3 regions of the Shewanella sp. Arc9-LZ genome follow, and region 3 is predicted to be linked to each of the others. Evidence: predicted binding sites of a transcription regulator. Region 3 holds the regulator's gene; each other region holds the start of a gene.
The links. The regulator sigma-54, encoded in region 3, starts transcription at its own class of promoters, with help from an activator protein. The targets are predictions, from matches to a motif close to GTTGGCACGNNNNTNGNNT.
Positions count from the first base shown of each region.

Region 1: the regulator sigma-54 is predicted to act here: its motif matches at 2,733-2,751, upstream of GUY17_RS20605 (BON domain-containing protein).
Region 2: the regulator sigma-54 is predicted to act here: its motif matches at 2,815-2,833, upstream of dkgB (2,5-didehydrogluconate reductase DkgB).

Region 1 covers NZ_CP048031.1:4,799,599-4,805,055, reverse strand. Annotated here, with positions in the region: gene GUY17_RS20620 (diacylglycerol kinase family protein) at 1-263, shown strand, start outside; gene GUY17_RS20615 (sigma-54-dependent Fis family transcriptional regulator) at 284-1,651, opposite strand; gene GUY17_RS20610 (glutamyl-tRNA reductase) at 1,918-2,394, shown strand; gene GUY17_RS20605 (BON domain-containing protein) at 2,787-3,338, shown strand; gene GUY17_RS20600 (hypothetical protein) at 3,802-4,002, shown strand; gene GUY17_RS20595 (TetR/AcrR family transcriptional regulator) at 4,391-4,975, shown strand; gene GUY17_RS20590 (C40 family peptidase) at 5,036-5,457, shown strand, end outside.
Region 2 covers NZ_CP048031.1:232,189-237,645, reverse strand. Annotated here, with positions in the region: gene GUY17_RS01145 (heavy metal translocating P-type ATPase) at 1-1,311, opposite strand, end outside; gene GUY17_RS01140 (MerR family transcriptional regulator) at 1,311-1,757, opposite strand; gene dkgB (2,5-didehydrogluconate reductase DkgB) at 1,995-2,801, opposite strand; gene GUY17_RS01130 (LysR family transcriptional regulator) at 2,931-3,812, opposite strand; gene GUY17_RS01125 (MFS transporter) at 4,005-5,207, shown strand; gene GUY17_RS01120 (LysR family transcriptional regulator) at 5,331-5,457, opposite strand, start outside.
Region 3 covers NZ_CP048031.1:4,168,522-4,173,978, reverse strand. Annotated here, with positions in the region: gene GUY17_RS17960 (HPr family phosphocarrier protein) at 123-398, opposite strand; gene rapZ (RNase adapter RapZ) at 419-1,282, opposite strand; gene ptsN (PTS IIA-like nitrogen regulatory protein PtsN) at 1,279-1,722, opposite strand; gene hpf (ribosome hibernation promoting factor) at 1,725-2,012, opposite strand; gene GUY17_RS17940 (RNA polymerase factor sigma-54) at 2,038-3,522, opposite strand; gene lptB (LPS export ABC transporter ATP-binding protein) at 3,665-4,396, opposite strand; gene lptA (lipopolysaccharide transport periplasmic protein LptA) at 4,393-4,974, opposite strand; gene lptC (LPS export ABC transporter periplasmic protein LptC) at 4,961-5,457, opposite strand, start outside.

The DNA.
Region 1 (5,457 bases), 630 kb from region 3:
TTACCTGGATTGAATCGAGTGAGACATCGCCACAACAGTTATTGAGTATGACCGAGTTGCTATTTGCAGGCTTAACTGGAGAACGTGAAGATAATCAACAGAGTCAAATTCATCATGAGCAAGCAAAAAAAATCTACTTAAACACAGATTCGTCTTGCCAATATGTGATCGATGGTGAGTTATTTGAATCAGAAGATTTGTGTATTAAAGTCAAACCCAGGTCATTAAATGTGCTTGTGCCAGAAGCGAGCAAACACGTTTAATGAATGGGCGTTTAATGACGCTATGGTTCGTCTGAACCGGTTTGGTCTTCGTATTTACTGAGTTTGTTGTAAAGGGTTTTGACGCTAATACCTAGCTGTTTGGCAGTATCATTTTTATTGCCCAATGAGTTGTCGAGCGCTTGATAAATAGCTACTTTTTCAAGTTCATCTAAGCGCATACCAGCAGGTATTTGTACGTCGTCAGCTAAAGGCTCAGTTGATGGTTCCAGAGGTGTCACCGTGATATGACTCGGTAAAATAGTATCTTCTGCCAAAATATATGCACGTTCTATTGCGTGTTTTAGTTCGCGAACATTTCCGGGCCATTTTTGTTGTTGGATAAGTTTAATCGCATCATCTGAAAAGGTTTTAGTCAGTTTTTCAGCAGTATTTCGGTAGGCTAAAAAATGTTGTGCTAGGCCACTGATGTCATTGCTACGATCGCGTAATGGTGGCACTAGGATAGGGAAATGCGCTAAACGAAAATATAAATCTTCGCGGAAACGCCCAGCATCAATAGCGTCAGCTGGATCGCGATTGGTGGCAGCAACAATGCGAACATTGGCTTTTTTAAGCTGTTGTGAGCCGACAGAGCGATATTCATTGTTTTCGAGTACGCGTAACAATTTTACTTGATGTTCTAGCGGCATTTCGGTGACTTCATCAAGAAATAAGGTACCGCCTTCTGCTTGCTCGAATACACCACGGTGATCACGATGAGCACCGGTAAAAGCGCCTTTTACATGGCCAAACAGCTCACTGTCGACCAGTTCAGGGCTTAATGCACCACAGTTAATGGCGATAAATGGTTGGTTGATTCGGTGACTGGCCAGGTGAATGGTGTTGGCTACAAGCTCTTTACCCGCACCGCTTTCACCGACAATAAGTACGTTGCTTTCGGTTACGGCAACTTTACGAATAGTACGATACAACTTGTGCATTGCCCGCGATGAGCCAACCAACAAACCGTATTGGTCTAGTTCACTAGAAAATGGCTGTTGTTGTTTTGTCGATTGTGACTGCAAGTCTTGGGCAAAGTCTTCTAAGGTGTCGTTGATTGCGTCGGCATCGTAAGGCTGACGAAAATGATAACCAGCGCTTTTTGACATTAAGTAATCTAAGTTAGGATTCGGTTTACCTTCGCTTAAGAAGATGAACTCAATATCAGACATTAACGCACTGTCAGTTAACTCTGCGTATTCTAGTTGGCTTAATTGCGATAATTCAATAATAGCAACGTCTATCGAGTTACTGTGCAGTTGGTCTAACCAGGGCTGGTCAACTGAACTAGCAATCTTATTAAAGTGCTGGCAACTCGGTAAGGCAAGGAGTCGTGCTTCACCTTCTTGACGACGGTGTAGATGATAAAAAAGTGTTGGACGTGGCATGCCGATTCACTCCCTGTGGTATTAAGTCCAATGTTTGCTTTGGGTGCCTTGTGACTACCACAAACAATCATTCAGTGTTGTTAGGCCATTAACGTATAACTAATACTATAATAACACTAATAATCAAATGGTTAATTAAATATTGTCCATGTGTACGACGTGTTTATGTTTAGGCTTTGCTTACATCAGATGTGCTGGGGCTCTATAGGTTATACAACCTATAGAGCAAAGTGTCAGTTAAATTATCCAATGCAGGAGGATTTACGTTGAAATCATTTACTCGAGACGAACAGGTTGAGTCCGATGTATGGCTATTACATGAGGCAATTGATTTATGCCAAGAAGGACAGCAATTTTATACCCAAGCTACATTAGGAGCCGACGATTACAACATCAAACGGATTTTTATCCGCATGGCCGACATTAGAAAATGCATGCTGGATCGTTTAACTCCTTTGTTTAGCGTGGTGCGAACAAGCCAAGCAAGGCCAATAGACAGTCAAACTTACCATCAACAATCCTCACATCGACACTATGCTAAGGCTGAGCAGGTTATACAGCATAAGCCGTTACCCCAAGCGATAGCGGTATTGGTTGAAACCGAACAACAGGTCTTGGCTCATTTAAAGCAAACGGCTAGAAAAACTAAAAACCAGCGTGTTGCTAGCCAACTTGCCGAAGGTATTGCTTGGCTGCAAATGAGCTGTGACACCATGAAAAATCTCTCCGTTGCTCATACCTAGTCATATGCACGCACTAAAAAAGCGCATGATAATCAATATTGTCATGCGCTTTTTTATTGTTCGGGGTGTTGTTAATTATTGGCTAACGCGTGTTTTTCTGACTGGTAACATAATGGTTTTGTATCTATTGAATTAGCCATAGTCTCAATATCTAGAGAGTTTATTGAATGAGAGATCAGGTTGATTTTGGCTAATCTACATTGAGATCCATTAACACCCATTGCGACGATGAAAAATTTACCTAGCGTCGGTAAAAAAGTCCGATATCGTTGTCCATAAAGTTTATTAAAATAAACACTAAAACCAGTTATTGTTAACTTTAACAGTTGGTTATGAAAGTTGGCATGGTTCACGCATTGTATTCCTTGAGATTAACAACGGAGGAAAACTTTATGAACAAGACCACATTATCTGTAGTAATGAGCATTATGTTAGGTTCAATGGCATTCGGTGCAAATGCAGCACAAGATTGGCAAGATGATGCAAAAGATGCGTGGATCGATGGTAAAGCTGAAACCACACTTTTGTTAAATGCAAATCTGAACTCATTTGATATTAATACCGACGTGCATGATGGTAACGTGACCCTAACAGGTAAAGTTAACAGCAGTGTTGATAAGTCACTTGCTGGAGAGTTAATTAGAAGCTTAGATGGCGTGAAAGACGTTAACAATGAGCTTTCGGTGATGAAGCAGTACAGTGATGAAAACAGCAAGGATTTAAGTGACTCACTCACAGATTCGAAAGTTGCTACCGTAGTGAAAACCCGATTATTATTCTCTGCTGACGTGTCAGGTTCCGATATTAACGTCGATGTCGCTAATGGCGTAGTGACATTAAAAGGCACAGTGTCGAGTGATGCAGAACGTGATTTAGCCTTAGCCATCGCTAAAAACACCGATGACGTAAAAGATGTAGTCGATGAGTTACGTGTAACAGGATAATCTATTCGGTTATACTCAAACCAGCCTTTGGGCTGGTTTTTTTATGCCTAAAAAGCATGTGTAGCACTTAATACCAATCTCATTAAATATCTGATCAGTTCAGAGTCTCTCAGGTTTTTTAATTCAAGGCGCATTGATGTAGAAATGGCTGTTCCCTTTTAAATCGATGCAACACAGAAGTGGAATACCTGAGAGACTCCATTCTGGCGGGTTTCAAAGTACTTTATGCTGCGTTAGATGTTTTCAAAATACGACGGCATGGATGCTGGAGGTAGAGTAACGCAGGAGCTTGTTACCGAGAATCACTATTCGCTTCAATCATCTGCCTTGCCTACAGTACTTTGAACTCCCGCTGAAAGATCACATATTTAATAGGATTGGTATAACTTATGGATGCATTTTTCTGTGACAAACCATGTGATAAAACTGCTGTTAAATGTCATGCCGTGGTTGGCTTTGGCTAGTGTTACTGCTATCTGGCTGTGGCAATGTGTTGTGCCAAGCGCAAACCGATAAACAAGTGGATTCCCTCAAGCAATATGAAGCCCAAAAGCGTTGTGAACAGTTGGTAGATAAGCATATGGACAATAGCTATCGTGATGGACGTGATGACAATATGCCGTTATTACAAGAGTCGATAGCCAATAATACCCATAGTGATTAATGCTGTTTCATTCAGAATGGTTCAAGCAATTTCTTACCTATCTATTGACGGTCTTATTCGTTCTACTTTGCGTAGGCTTTTTTCTTATCAGAAACCTGACTGATGTTAATTACCTTTATGTTGAACACCTCTGTGGAGAAAGCTGGGTTTAACGCAGCCGTATTAATAGGTAATTGTTTGTTTCAAGGTCCGCTTACTGAGCTTAAGTTTTGTCGGAAACATGTTTAGGTTGTGTATATAGATGATGGGTTGATACGGAAGTTGATCATTAAATAATTAATTTAGTAGAACAATTTATAGATAAAAGCACATGTTTTTGTTTGTTAACAACTAAAGTTAGCCGACTGGTCTATTCTTAGTTATCCTATCACTAAAAAAGGGAGGCTAAATGAATAAAAGTGCAGCGAGTAGACAGTCAATATGCGTCGTAGGTGAAAAGCTTTTTGCGTTACACGGTTATAGTGCAGTGGGGATTAAATTGATTCTCGACGAAGTGGGTATTCCTAAAGGTTCTTTTTATCATTACTTTGCCAGTAAAGAAGCATTTGCCGCAGCCGTGGCCGAACATTATTTCCAGCAACGTATTCAACCTATCGCTATCGATTCAAGCGTAAACTTTAAAACTAATTTATCTACTGTGCTAAATGGATATCATCAACTCATTGACGAGCTGTTTAGTGGCAGTGAACCACGCGGCTGCTTGATGGGTAACTTGATGGTAGAGGTCAGTAGTCAGTCGCCGCAACTGCATCAAACCTTGAATCAGCTTTATGATCAATGGATCGGCCTATTGAGCGCACTTATTCAACAAGGGCAGCAACAAGGGCATATTCGTGCGGACTTACCGGCATCAACGTTAGCGAGTGTTTTTTGGTCAAATTGGCAAGGAACTATGCTACGCTGCCAAATTAAAATCGATAAAATGGCAGCTAAACGGGCTTTAGTGCAGTGCATACAAATGATGACTCGTTAACGCTAAGCGGTGCAGCGGTTATTTTTATTGTGTATTGCGGCAAAAATATTTATATTTCGGATGATTTTTCGGGGTTTGGAGTGGGTTGAATTGGCTAAAAGATTATTGTTTAGTTGTTTAGTGCTGTTGTTATCTGCATGTGCGTCTTCGCCTGCTGTGGTTATCGCGTCTAAGCCCGTGGTGGTTCCTCCCATGCTTAAGCCAGAACCACCTAAGTGGAGTGAGTCGAACCTACTGAGTTTTCATAATCAATGGAAAGGCACTCCATATCGTTTAGGTGGCCTGAGTAGAAATGGCGTAGATTGTTCAGGGTTTGTGTATTTGGCCTACTTGAATATTGTTGGCGACAAGTTACCTCGTACAGTGAACTCGCAACGTATTTTAGGTAAAGAAATACCGCGTAATCAGTTAAAAACTGGCGATCTCGTTTTTTTCAAAACCACCCGAACCGTTCGTCATGTCGGTATTTACATGGGCAATGA
Region 2 (5,457 bases), 970 kb from region 3:
AATCGTGCCGGTTTTATCTAAAATCATGGTGGTAATAGTCGATGCCGTTTGCAGAGCTTCACCATTACGAATAAGCACGCCAGATTCAGCGGCTTTACCTACACCCACCATCACCGACATGGGTGTTGCTAACCCTAACGCACACGGACAAGCGATGATTAAAATTGTCATCGCCGACACTATGGCGTATCCCACAGAGGGTTCAGGCCCAAAATTAAGCCATACCATGGCGCTGATAATGGCAATAATCATCATTGCAGGAACAAAATAGCTCGAAATAACATCTGCCATTCGACCAATTGGCGGTTTGGAGTTCTGCGCCCGTTTAACCATAGTAATAATGTGCGCCAAAGCGGTATCTTTACCGACTCGTGTGGCGGTAAAAGTAAGTGATCCCAGTTTGTTTAATGTACCTGCGACCACATCATCATTAACACTTTTTTCAACCGGAATAGGTTCACCCGTCAACATCGATTCATCAATAAAACTACTCCCCTCAACGACCACACCATCTACGGGAATTTTTTCACCTGGTCGAACACTGACTTTATCGTTTAATTGCACCAAGGCAATATCGATATCGACCGCTTTACCATTGCGGATCACTCTAGCCGTTTTAGCTTGTAAACCAATTAAGCGCTTAATCGCTGCCGAGGTTTTACCGCGCGCCTTGACCTCTAACGCGAGTCCAAGATTGATTAAACCAATGATCATCGCGGTTGCTTCAAAATAGACATGGCGCGCCATTTCTGGCAATAAATCTGGTGCAAATACCACCACCATAGAGTAAACCCACGCAGTGCCTGTTCCGAGCGCAATTAAGGTGTCCATATTGGCACTATGATGAGTAAATGATTTCCATGCGCCAGTATAAAAATGCTTGCCGGAGAAGAACATTATCCCTAAGGTCAGTATACCAATTGCTCCCCAAACCAGCTGTTGTATTGGGTTAGTAACGGTCATGTCACCAATAAACAAACCATAAATCATCAGTGGGATACCCACTGCCAATGCGACAATAGTGTGTTTTATTAGGCTTTTATAATATATTGCATCTGCCTGTTCTTTCTCATCAATAGCATCTGCACCACCTTGATCGTTAATCAAAATAGCGTGATAACCGGCTTTTTCAACGGCCTCAAGCAAACTAGCGACTTCAACCTCTCCGGTGACCATCACACTGCGATCAGCAAAGTTCATTTCAGCCTGCTCTACTTGCGCGACTGTTTTAAGGGCTTTCTCAATTTTGCCAACACAGCTGGCACAACCTGCACCCTCTATCAATAATTGTGTTGTTGTTTGGGTATTCATCACAAAGACTCCTTATCACTAACCTGACAAGGGGTTTCATGGTTTGGATCAAATCCCTCAATCAAGTGACAAATCATGGCACCTGTAGGCGCCAATGCTGGCAGATTTTCCCACTCACTTACGGCTTGAGTCAGCTTATTACGTAGCTTTAACGTTTCATTAAACAGTATTTCAGTTTCGGCCAACTTTTGGCTAATAAGCTGCTTCACCATGGTACAAGCGCTTTCACCGTGATCAGTTTTGGAAAAAATCACTTTAATTTCATCCACCGAAAAACCTAAGTTTCTGGCACTCATAATAAATCGCATCCGCGACACTTCTTTGTCACGATAGTATTTATAACCATTGCTAGGCGATTTTGTTGGTGCGAGCAGGCCGATTCGGGTGTAAAAACGAATTGTGTCTGTGGTAACACCCAATAACGTTGCGAGTTCACTGACTTGCATAATCACTCCTTGGGGTAACGACTGTATTAAATAATAAGATCTACATAAATAAATCTATTGAGTATATGCAACGATTGTAAACCTATGTCTTACACCTATGTCAAGTGGCCAATAACCCTGAAAATAAAAAACGCCAATATGAACACTCATGTCGGCGTGGATACTTGATATATAAATAATCTAATGGTGAGTGCAAACTGCGTGGGCACTTAAGCTATTGGCACATTCGCTGATAAATTATTGATCCCAATCGGGGCTAAAGTCAGGCGCCGCCACACGATGATTTCGGTCTAACTTATCAATTGCGGCCATGTCTACAGACGGGAGCGATAACGCTAATGAGGCAATATTAGCTTGAACATTTACCAGCTTAGTTGACGATGGAATAGTGACATAACCTTTTTGGCGCATCCACACTAATACCGCTTGGGCGGGTGTCATTTGGTGTTTCTTCGCAATCGCGACAATAGTGTCGTCGGTTAATACCGCACCATAGGCAAATGGCATATAACCAGTCACCATAATATTGTGCTGCTGACAAAATTCGACCAGTCGGTTATTTTGCAAATATGGATGTACTTCAACCTGATTAGTGAATATTGCGTCGGTACCTAAAATCTCAATCGCTTGTGTAACCTGGGCCATAGTGAAATTAGACACGCCAATGTGTTTCGCTAAACCAGCATCTTGCACCTCTTTTAATGCCAGTAAATACTCTCGCATAGGTACTGAATCATCGCGTAACGGCCAATGTATCAGTAACAAATCCACATAATCGGTTTGCAATAAAGCCAAGCTGTCATGCACGCTTTGAATAAGTTTGTCGTGGGCAAAACGATCCGTCCACACCTTAGTGGTGAGAAAAATATCAGCTCTTGCGATACCCGATGCTTTAATTGCATCACCAACTTGTTTCTCATTGGCGTAAATCTGAGCGGTATCAATGTGGCGAGAACCCTGCTTTAGCGCCATTAACACTGAATCAAATGCCAGTTGATCTTTAAGTCTGAAGGTACCTGTGCCTAACAATGGAATAGTGGTCATATTGTCTTCCTAAAAACGGTATCTGAACCAACACTGTGCGCAAACTAACAACAGAAATAAACCGTCAACCAAGCAAATCTGTTTTGCTCAAACTGCAAATATCTACACACGGTTAAATTGAGCCCTTAGTTATAAGGTTAATCTTGGTTGAATAAACTCAATAAATGCAGAAATACGTCGCGCAACAATAGACGATTTGTAATACACCGCATTCACTTGTTCACGTTCTATGTGAGTAAACTTCTCCGACTGAAGTATGGGCACTAACCGACCCGCCACGAGATCATCATTAATCATAAAACCTGAAAGACACGCAATGCCATTACCTGCCAGTGCTAGTTGACGCAAAGTTTCTCCATTGCTGGTGCTGATGGTAGGGGTAATAACATCGCAACCTTTTAGCGGCCAGTGATTCAATATTTTAGGTTCGGTAAACCCAAGTAACTCGTGGCAAGTCAAATCAGACACTTTTTGTGGCACACCTCTACGCGCTAAATACTCAGCGGAGGCAACAATATGTAAGGCACTTTTTCCTAATGGTCGAGCATGCAAGGTTGAGTCTGCCAACTTACCAATTCTAATGGCCACATCGGTACGCTTTTCAAGTAAATCGACATAGCCCTCGTTCGAGGTCAATGCTAATTCAATGTCTGGATAAGCGGCGCGAAAATCTTTCATCAAAGGCACTAATTGATGAAACACAAACGGACTTGCCGCGTCCACACGCAAACGTCCTTGTGGTAGTTCACCACGACGTACGAGTTCATCTTCTGCGCGTTGTAATTGTTGTAATCCACCCCGAACAGATTCGACAAATTGGCGGCCTTCATCGGTTAACTCAACACGCCGAGTGGTGCGATTGAGAATGGTGACCCCGAGCTGTTGCTCTATTTTACTTACCGCGCGTGACACTCGTGCAACCTGAATATTGAGTGCATCGGCCGCTGCAGAAAACCCGCCGCAGTCGACCACCATCAGCAATATATCTAAATCATCTGAACGCGTAAGCATGCATACCTCATCTTGTGCTGTGTCGATCTAAAGAGTCGCTCTAACATCATTGTTTATTGCATTTATAGCAAAAGTCATTTGCTAAACATACTGTTTTTAACAACATATATCTAATCAATAATGACGCCCATCAACTGACTGACACATTTATCGCGACGGTAAATCCTAGCGACAACCTAAGAGGAACACATTATGCCGTTAGCTTTACTCGCATTGACGCTTAGCGCCTTTGCTATTGGAACCACCGAATTTGTCATTGTGGGGTTAATCCCCACAATGGCACAAGACCTTAACGTATCATTACCATCGGCTGGCTTATTGGTCAGTCTTTACGCATTAGGTGTCGCCATTGGCGCACCAGTACTCACCGCATTAACCGGTAAATGGAATCGCAAACACGTATTGCTGGCGGTAATGAGTTTATTTGTTGCGGGTAATCTATTGGCTTGGCAAGCGCCCGGTTACGAAACCTTAATCGCTGCACGCATTATCACTGGGTTAGCCCACGGAGTGTTTTTCTCTATTGGCTCAACCATTGCCACTGGGTTAGTACCCAAAGAAAAAGCCGCCAGTGCGATTGCCATTATGTTTACGGGGTTAACCGTCGCCTTAGTGACAGGCGTCCCTTTGGGCACCTATATTGGCCAGACCTTTGGCTGGCAAGCCACTTTTTTAACTGTCGCAATTCTTGGGTTTGTAGCCTTGATTGGCAGTAGCTTGTTGGTTCCCAATAATTTACCTCAGCCACCCGCGGCAAAATTATCATCGCAATTAAAAGTACTCACTCAACCACGGTTATTACTGGTCTATGCCATTACCGCATTAGGTTACGGCGGCACATTCACAGCCTTTACTTTTTTAGCCCCCATTTTAGAGCAAGTGTCTGGTTTTGAATCTCAATCTATTGGCTTAATCATGTTGGTGTACGGGGTATCGGTCGCTATTGGTAATATTTGGGGCGGAAAAATGGCCGATAAAATGGGCCCAATTAAAGCGTTAAGTATTATTTTCAGCGGTCTTGCGACCATATTAGTGATATTTAACTTTACTGCGGTTAACCCTATTGCCGCTGTGATCACCATTTTGGTCTGGGGCGCATTTGCATTTGGTAATGTACCTGGGCTACAAGTTTACGTAGTTTCCCTTGCACAGAAGTACACACCCGACGCCGTTGATGTGGCTTCAGGATTAAATATTGCCGCTTTTAATGTCGGTATTGCACTTGGGTCTTGGGGTGGCGGGCTGATTGTGGCTAACGCTGGCCTAATGCATACACCTTGGGTTGGTGCGGTGATTGTGGTTATTGCCCTAGCATTAACACGTTTCAGTGGCTCACTAGACAAGAAAACTAACGCTAGCAAGAATGCTCAAGTGAGTATTCAAGCGAGTAGTTAAAAGAATAGTTAAGCAACGACATCAACGCTGATATTCAACATCACGATGGGATCGATAAGCACCAATGTGAGCTCGTATCTGCGATCTCACATTGGTCGCTATCATTGTGCTCACATTCAGATGTTATAAACCCCAATCGGCTTTAGGTAAATGCTCCACAAACCAGTCAAATGCACGGCCTTGATGGTCTTTATGCCAAGCAATGTACAAACTTTGATTCGGTCTTGGAATTGAACACATTTTTTCAATC
Region 3 (5,457 bases):
GGTTAGTATGGCCTAGTCATTTAGAGGCCGCATAAAATAAGGACGACGGTGGCTTAAAGCATGAGTAACTTGCAGCTATTCACACATTACAGGCTATTTATAAATTCAATGCGATTAAAAAATTAACAAGATTCATCAAATTTAGCATTAATGAGATCACACACTGCGTTTAATGCTACTTCAGCATCTGGGCCTTGAGCTGTCACCGTAATCATTTTACCGATACCACTTTCAAGCATTAATAGCCCAAGTACGCTAGCTGCGCTGGCGTTTTTTTCGCCTTGAGTTAAGGTGATGTTAGCATCAAAATCCGCCGCTAACATCGCGAGTTTTGTGGCGGCACGGGCGTGTAAGCCCAATTTATTTGAAATGGTCACTTGGCGTTCAAGTTTGATCATTGACGCGATCCTATGCTCACTTAGTTATTAGTATCACTGATATTTAATTCTCTGTGGCGAGCATTAACCGTGTGTTTACTGCCTTGTCGAAATCGTTTTGCTAATTGATCTGCAATATATACCGAACGGTGCTGACCACCAGTACAACCAATCGCGATGGTAAGGTAACTGCGATTGTTACGTTCTAAATGCGGCATCCAAGTTTCAAATAGGTTTTCAATTTGCCAAATAAATTTATTAACTAATGGCTGACGACCTAAAAATTCTTGTACGGGCTCGTCTAAACCCGTAAATGGACGCAGTTCTATTTCCCAATGTGGGTTGGGTAAAAAGCGTACATCAAACATAAAATCTGCTTCTGTCGGCATGCCGTGTTTAAAGCCAAAAGATTCAAAGTTAATCACTAACTCTTTATCAACACTGCCTAATAATATTTGCCTAACTTGGTCGCTTAATTCGTAGATATTTAGCGCAGAAGTGTCGATATAGTGATCAACAATTTTTGCGATAGGCTCAAGTAAACGGCCTTCTAGTTTTATCGCTTCTTGCAGTGAAATATGATTTTTAGATAACGGGTGTAATCGACGTGTTTCGCTGTAACGTTTAAGCAATACTTTGTCATTGGAATTTAAAAAGAAACTGATAATTTCAGTGTCATTCTCAAGTAGTGCCAATTGGTCTTGAAGCACTTTACCTTGTTCTGCAATGTTACGAACATCAACGCTAATCGCAACCAAATCATTACTGCCTTTAAGCTGGGCTAATAATGTGCCAATGAGTGGTAAAGGCAAATTATCAACACAATAATATCCTAGGTCTTCTAATACTCTCAGGGCAACGGATTTCCCTGAGCCTGAACGTCCCGATACTATAACTAGTTTCATGCAGTAATAACCTGATAAAGTTCTGTTGCGTCGTGAGTTTTACGAAGCTGTTTCAATATTTGCTTATCGCTTAACTTTTGGGCCATGCTCGATAACGTGCCTAAATGTTGTTGGCACTGGTCTGCAGGTACTAACAAAGCAAATAAAAGATCCACGGGTTGCTTATCGATTGCATCAAAGGCAATGGCTTCTTCACATTTAATAAATATCGCGATAGGGTGATCGATGGTCGTTAATCTACCATGAGGTATCGCAATGCCATTTCCTATACCTGTGCTACCCATTTTCTCTCTCGCTAACAGGCTTTCAAAAACCTCTTGCGAAGACAGGGTTGGGTACTGGGCAGCGACTAAATTGCTGATGAGTTCCAGTACTTTTTTCTTACTGCCCGGTGTGGCACAGGTAGTGCATTCCGGCTGCAGAATGGTACAAAGTTCCATCGTTAGTGTTTTGTATTCTTCTCTTTGTGTTTAATTACCTGACGGTCGAGTTTATCGATCAGGGCGTCTATTGCAGCATACATATCAGTACTTTCTGACATTGCAAAAATTTCTGCGCCATTAATGTTGATTTTGGCTTCTGCTTTTTGTTGTAATTTTTCTACATTGAGCACAACGTGTACATTATGGATCTGATCGAAGTGTCGTTCAAGCTTTGAAAATTTACTGTGGATGTATTCACGTAAAGATTCTGTTATTTCGACATGACGTCCAGTCAGACTTATTTGCATAAAAAATCCTCCATTGCCTAGTAGGTTATAAACTCTTACGTTGGTTTGAGGGCGGGATCATCATTGCTTCACGGTATTTTGCTATCGTACGACGAGCAACGTTTATGCCCTGTTCTGCCAGAAGCTGAGCCATTTTACTGTCACTCAGTGGTTTTTTCTGGTTTTCTGCGGCAACCAGCTTTTTGATAAAAGCACGAATGGCCGTTGATGAGCATTCCCCGCCATCGTCAGTACTGACATGGCTAGAGAAGAAGTATTTTAGTTCAAATAAACCTCGAGGGGTGTGCATATATTTTTGTGTGGTGACTCGTGAAATGGTCGATTCATGCATTTCTACAGCTTCAGCGATATCATTGAGCACCATAGGCTTCATGGCTTCTTCGCCATATTCAAAAAAGCCTTGCTGAAATTGCACAATGCAATTTGCCACTTTAAGTAAAGTATCATTACGGCTTTCAATACTTTTAATAAACCATTTAGCCTCTTGCAGATGGCCTCGAATAAATTGACTATCCGACGGGTTTTTACTGCCTCTAGCCATGGCTGCATATTGCTGATTAACACCAATTTTAGGCATGTTGTCTGGGTTTAACTCTACTACCCAACGGCCATTTTTCTTTAATACTGTGACATCGGGAATCACGTATTCATCATCCATGGGGGTAATTAATAAGCCCGGACGAGGATTGAGTGTCTGGATTAGAGTGATTGCGTCACGTAACTCATTTTCTTTTAGTTTTGTTTTTCGCATCAATAATCTGAAATCACGGCCAGCAATTAACTCTAAATAGCCTTTAATTAACAAACGGGCATTATCGATATGGGGTGTGTCGTTAGAGTATTGCGCTAATTGAATAAATAGGCATTCACTTAAATCACGTGCAGCAACACCCACAGGGTCAAAGTGTTGAACGCGTTTTAATACCGCTTCAACCTCATCGAGTTCCACATTTTCATCACCCATGGCTTCGAGAATATCTTCGGTACTTTGGGTTAGATAACCGCGTTCATCAATGGCATCAATAATGGCGGTGGCAATGGCGAGATCTGTGTCTGAAAATGGAGTGAGATTTTTTTGCCATTCTAAGTGTTCGTACAAACCTTCAGTAGTTTCACCTTGAAAGGGCATGTCGTCATCGCGCATGCTTGCACTGCCTGAACCTGACATAGGTGAGGCTGTGTATACTTCATCCCATGTGGTATCCATGGCTAAATCATCCATGGTTTCTTTGGTCATGGATTCTGCTATGTCGACGGTGGAAGTGTCTTTTTCGACATTAACAATACTGTTGTCACTAAAGTCTGTATCCGCTTGGTCGCGGTTTTCTTTTAAGGAGTCTTTTGCTTCAGAAAACTCATCTTCTATTTCAAGCAATGGATTTGAATCTAATGCTTGTTGGATTTCCTGCTGTAGCTCCAATGACGATAATTGCAGTAAGCGAATGGCTTGCTGCAATTGTGGGGTCATGGTTAAGTGTTGACCCATTTTAAGTTGGAGTGACGCTTTCATTTACCGCTTATCCCTAGATGATTTTCCATAAAAATGACAATCTCGAACTGTAATAGATTGCCATAAACATCAATGACATTTAACGTTGTTTAGGTATCGTTCAATGAAATGAGTTAGCTAGACTAAAAGGCCAGTAAAGTAACTATAGCTTGAATTGTTCACCTAAGTACACAGCTCGAACTTGTTGATTACTTAATATCTCATCTGGTGTGCCTTCGGCAATTAAATTACCCTGGCTAACGATATAGGCTCGCTCACAAACGTCTAGCGTTTCACGTACGTTATGGTCGGTAATTAATACCCCTAAACCGCGGTTTTTAAGTTGTTGGATGATTTTTTTAATGTCGATGACCGAAATAGGATCAACACCAGCAAAGGGCTCATCAAGCAAAATAAATTTTGGATTAGCAGCTAAAGCGCGCGCAATTTCAACACGACGACGTTCACCACCCGATAACGACATGCCTTGGCTGTCGCGTATGTGAGTAATGTGGAACTCTTCGAGTAGGTGCTCAAGCTGTTCAATACGTTGGTCTGTGCTGAGCTCTTTGCGAGTTTGCAGTACGGCCATTATGTTGTCGTAAACGGTGAGCTTGCGGAAAATACTGGCTTCTTGTGGTAAGTAACCTATACCTTTGCGGGCGCGCAAATGCATTGGATCGGCAGTAAGGTCGTCATCGTCAATCAATATTCGGCCTTTATCGCTTTTTACTAAGCCGACAACCATATAAAAGGTGGTGGTTTTGCCTGCACCATTGGGGCCTAAAAGACCGACAATTTGGCCGGTTTTAACCGTTAAACTCACATCTTTAACAACTTGACGAGCTTTATAGCTTTTAGCTAGATTTTCAGCGGTTAAGGTAATTTGGGTCATGGTTTGATCTGCTTGTTAACAGGAATTTCAGGGAGTTTTTGCTTTGGCGCCGACTCGTCTTGGAAATTCTCTGGTTGAATGATGGTGATTACCCGATCTTGCCCTGTACCAGTACTTTCGGCAATCAGCTCTTGAGCACTGATGTTGTACTTGATTTTATTACCGGTAACCTGGCTACCTGATTGATCCAATTTGGCGTTGCCAGTCAATGTGAGTGTAGTGGTGGCAAGGTCATAGCTAATTTCGTTAGCACTTGCGGTACCAATTTTACCGTCATCTAATTCTTGTGAAAATGTAGCCGGGGTGCCAGTAGCAATTAATCTCTTACTGGTGGTGTTTTCAGGGGTAAACGCCCGTAACTGATCTGCATTGATATTAATCGTGCCTTGGACAATCGTTACCGGACCATTAAAAACAATTTGATTATTCTTAATGTCGGCAGACTGACTGACTGAAGCGATTTTCAATTCTTGTTTCAGATCCCCTTGTTTCGCTATGGCAGGCAAACTCAATATACAAAGTATGCTACTTAATAACATAACATTGGCGCGAGTGTGGAGACGATTAATGTGGCTCATATGTTCCTTCTACCTGGCTTAGTAGCGATAATTTTTGCGAATTCAAGTCAGCATGTAGGCCTAAACCTTGAATAATAAACCCTTTACCTTTGATGTACACCATCTCTTGTGAGGATCCTATCATAGTGGTTAAATCCACCGTAATAGCTTGGGTACTCAGTGACTGCAGGGGTTCTTCTATATCAATGGCATCAATAATAACATTATTTTCTAATGTGACTTTGCTGGTATTTTTATTCAATTGCCCACGGTCTGCACTTAATTGCCATTGTGCTTTACCGTTTTCAGGGTAAATGAGGTAAATCGGTTTGGTAAAGTGAGTGATGTCACTTGAGGCGTAATGCTCCATGTGTTCGGCGCTGACTCGACTTTCGACGAAACCTAGTTGATTGAATTCTGTAGTGCGTAGGTTATCTGCAACAAAATCTGGGCGCTCAATACCGCGTATTTGTACCGCGTCCATTTCACTGCGTTTTACTTGTG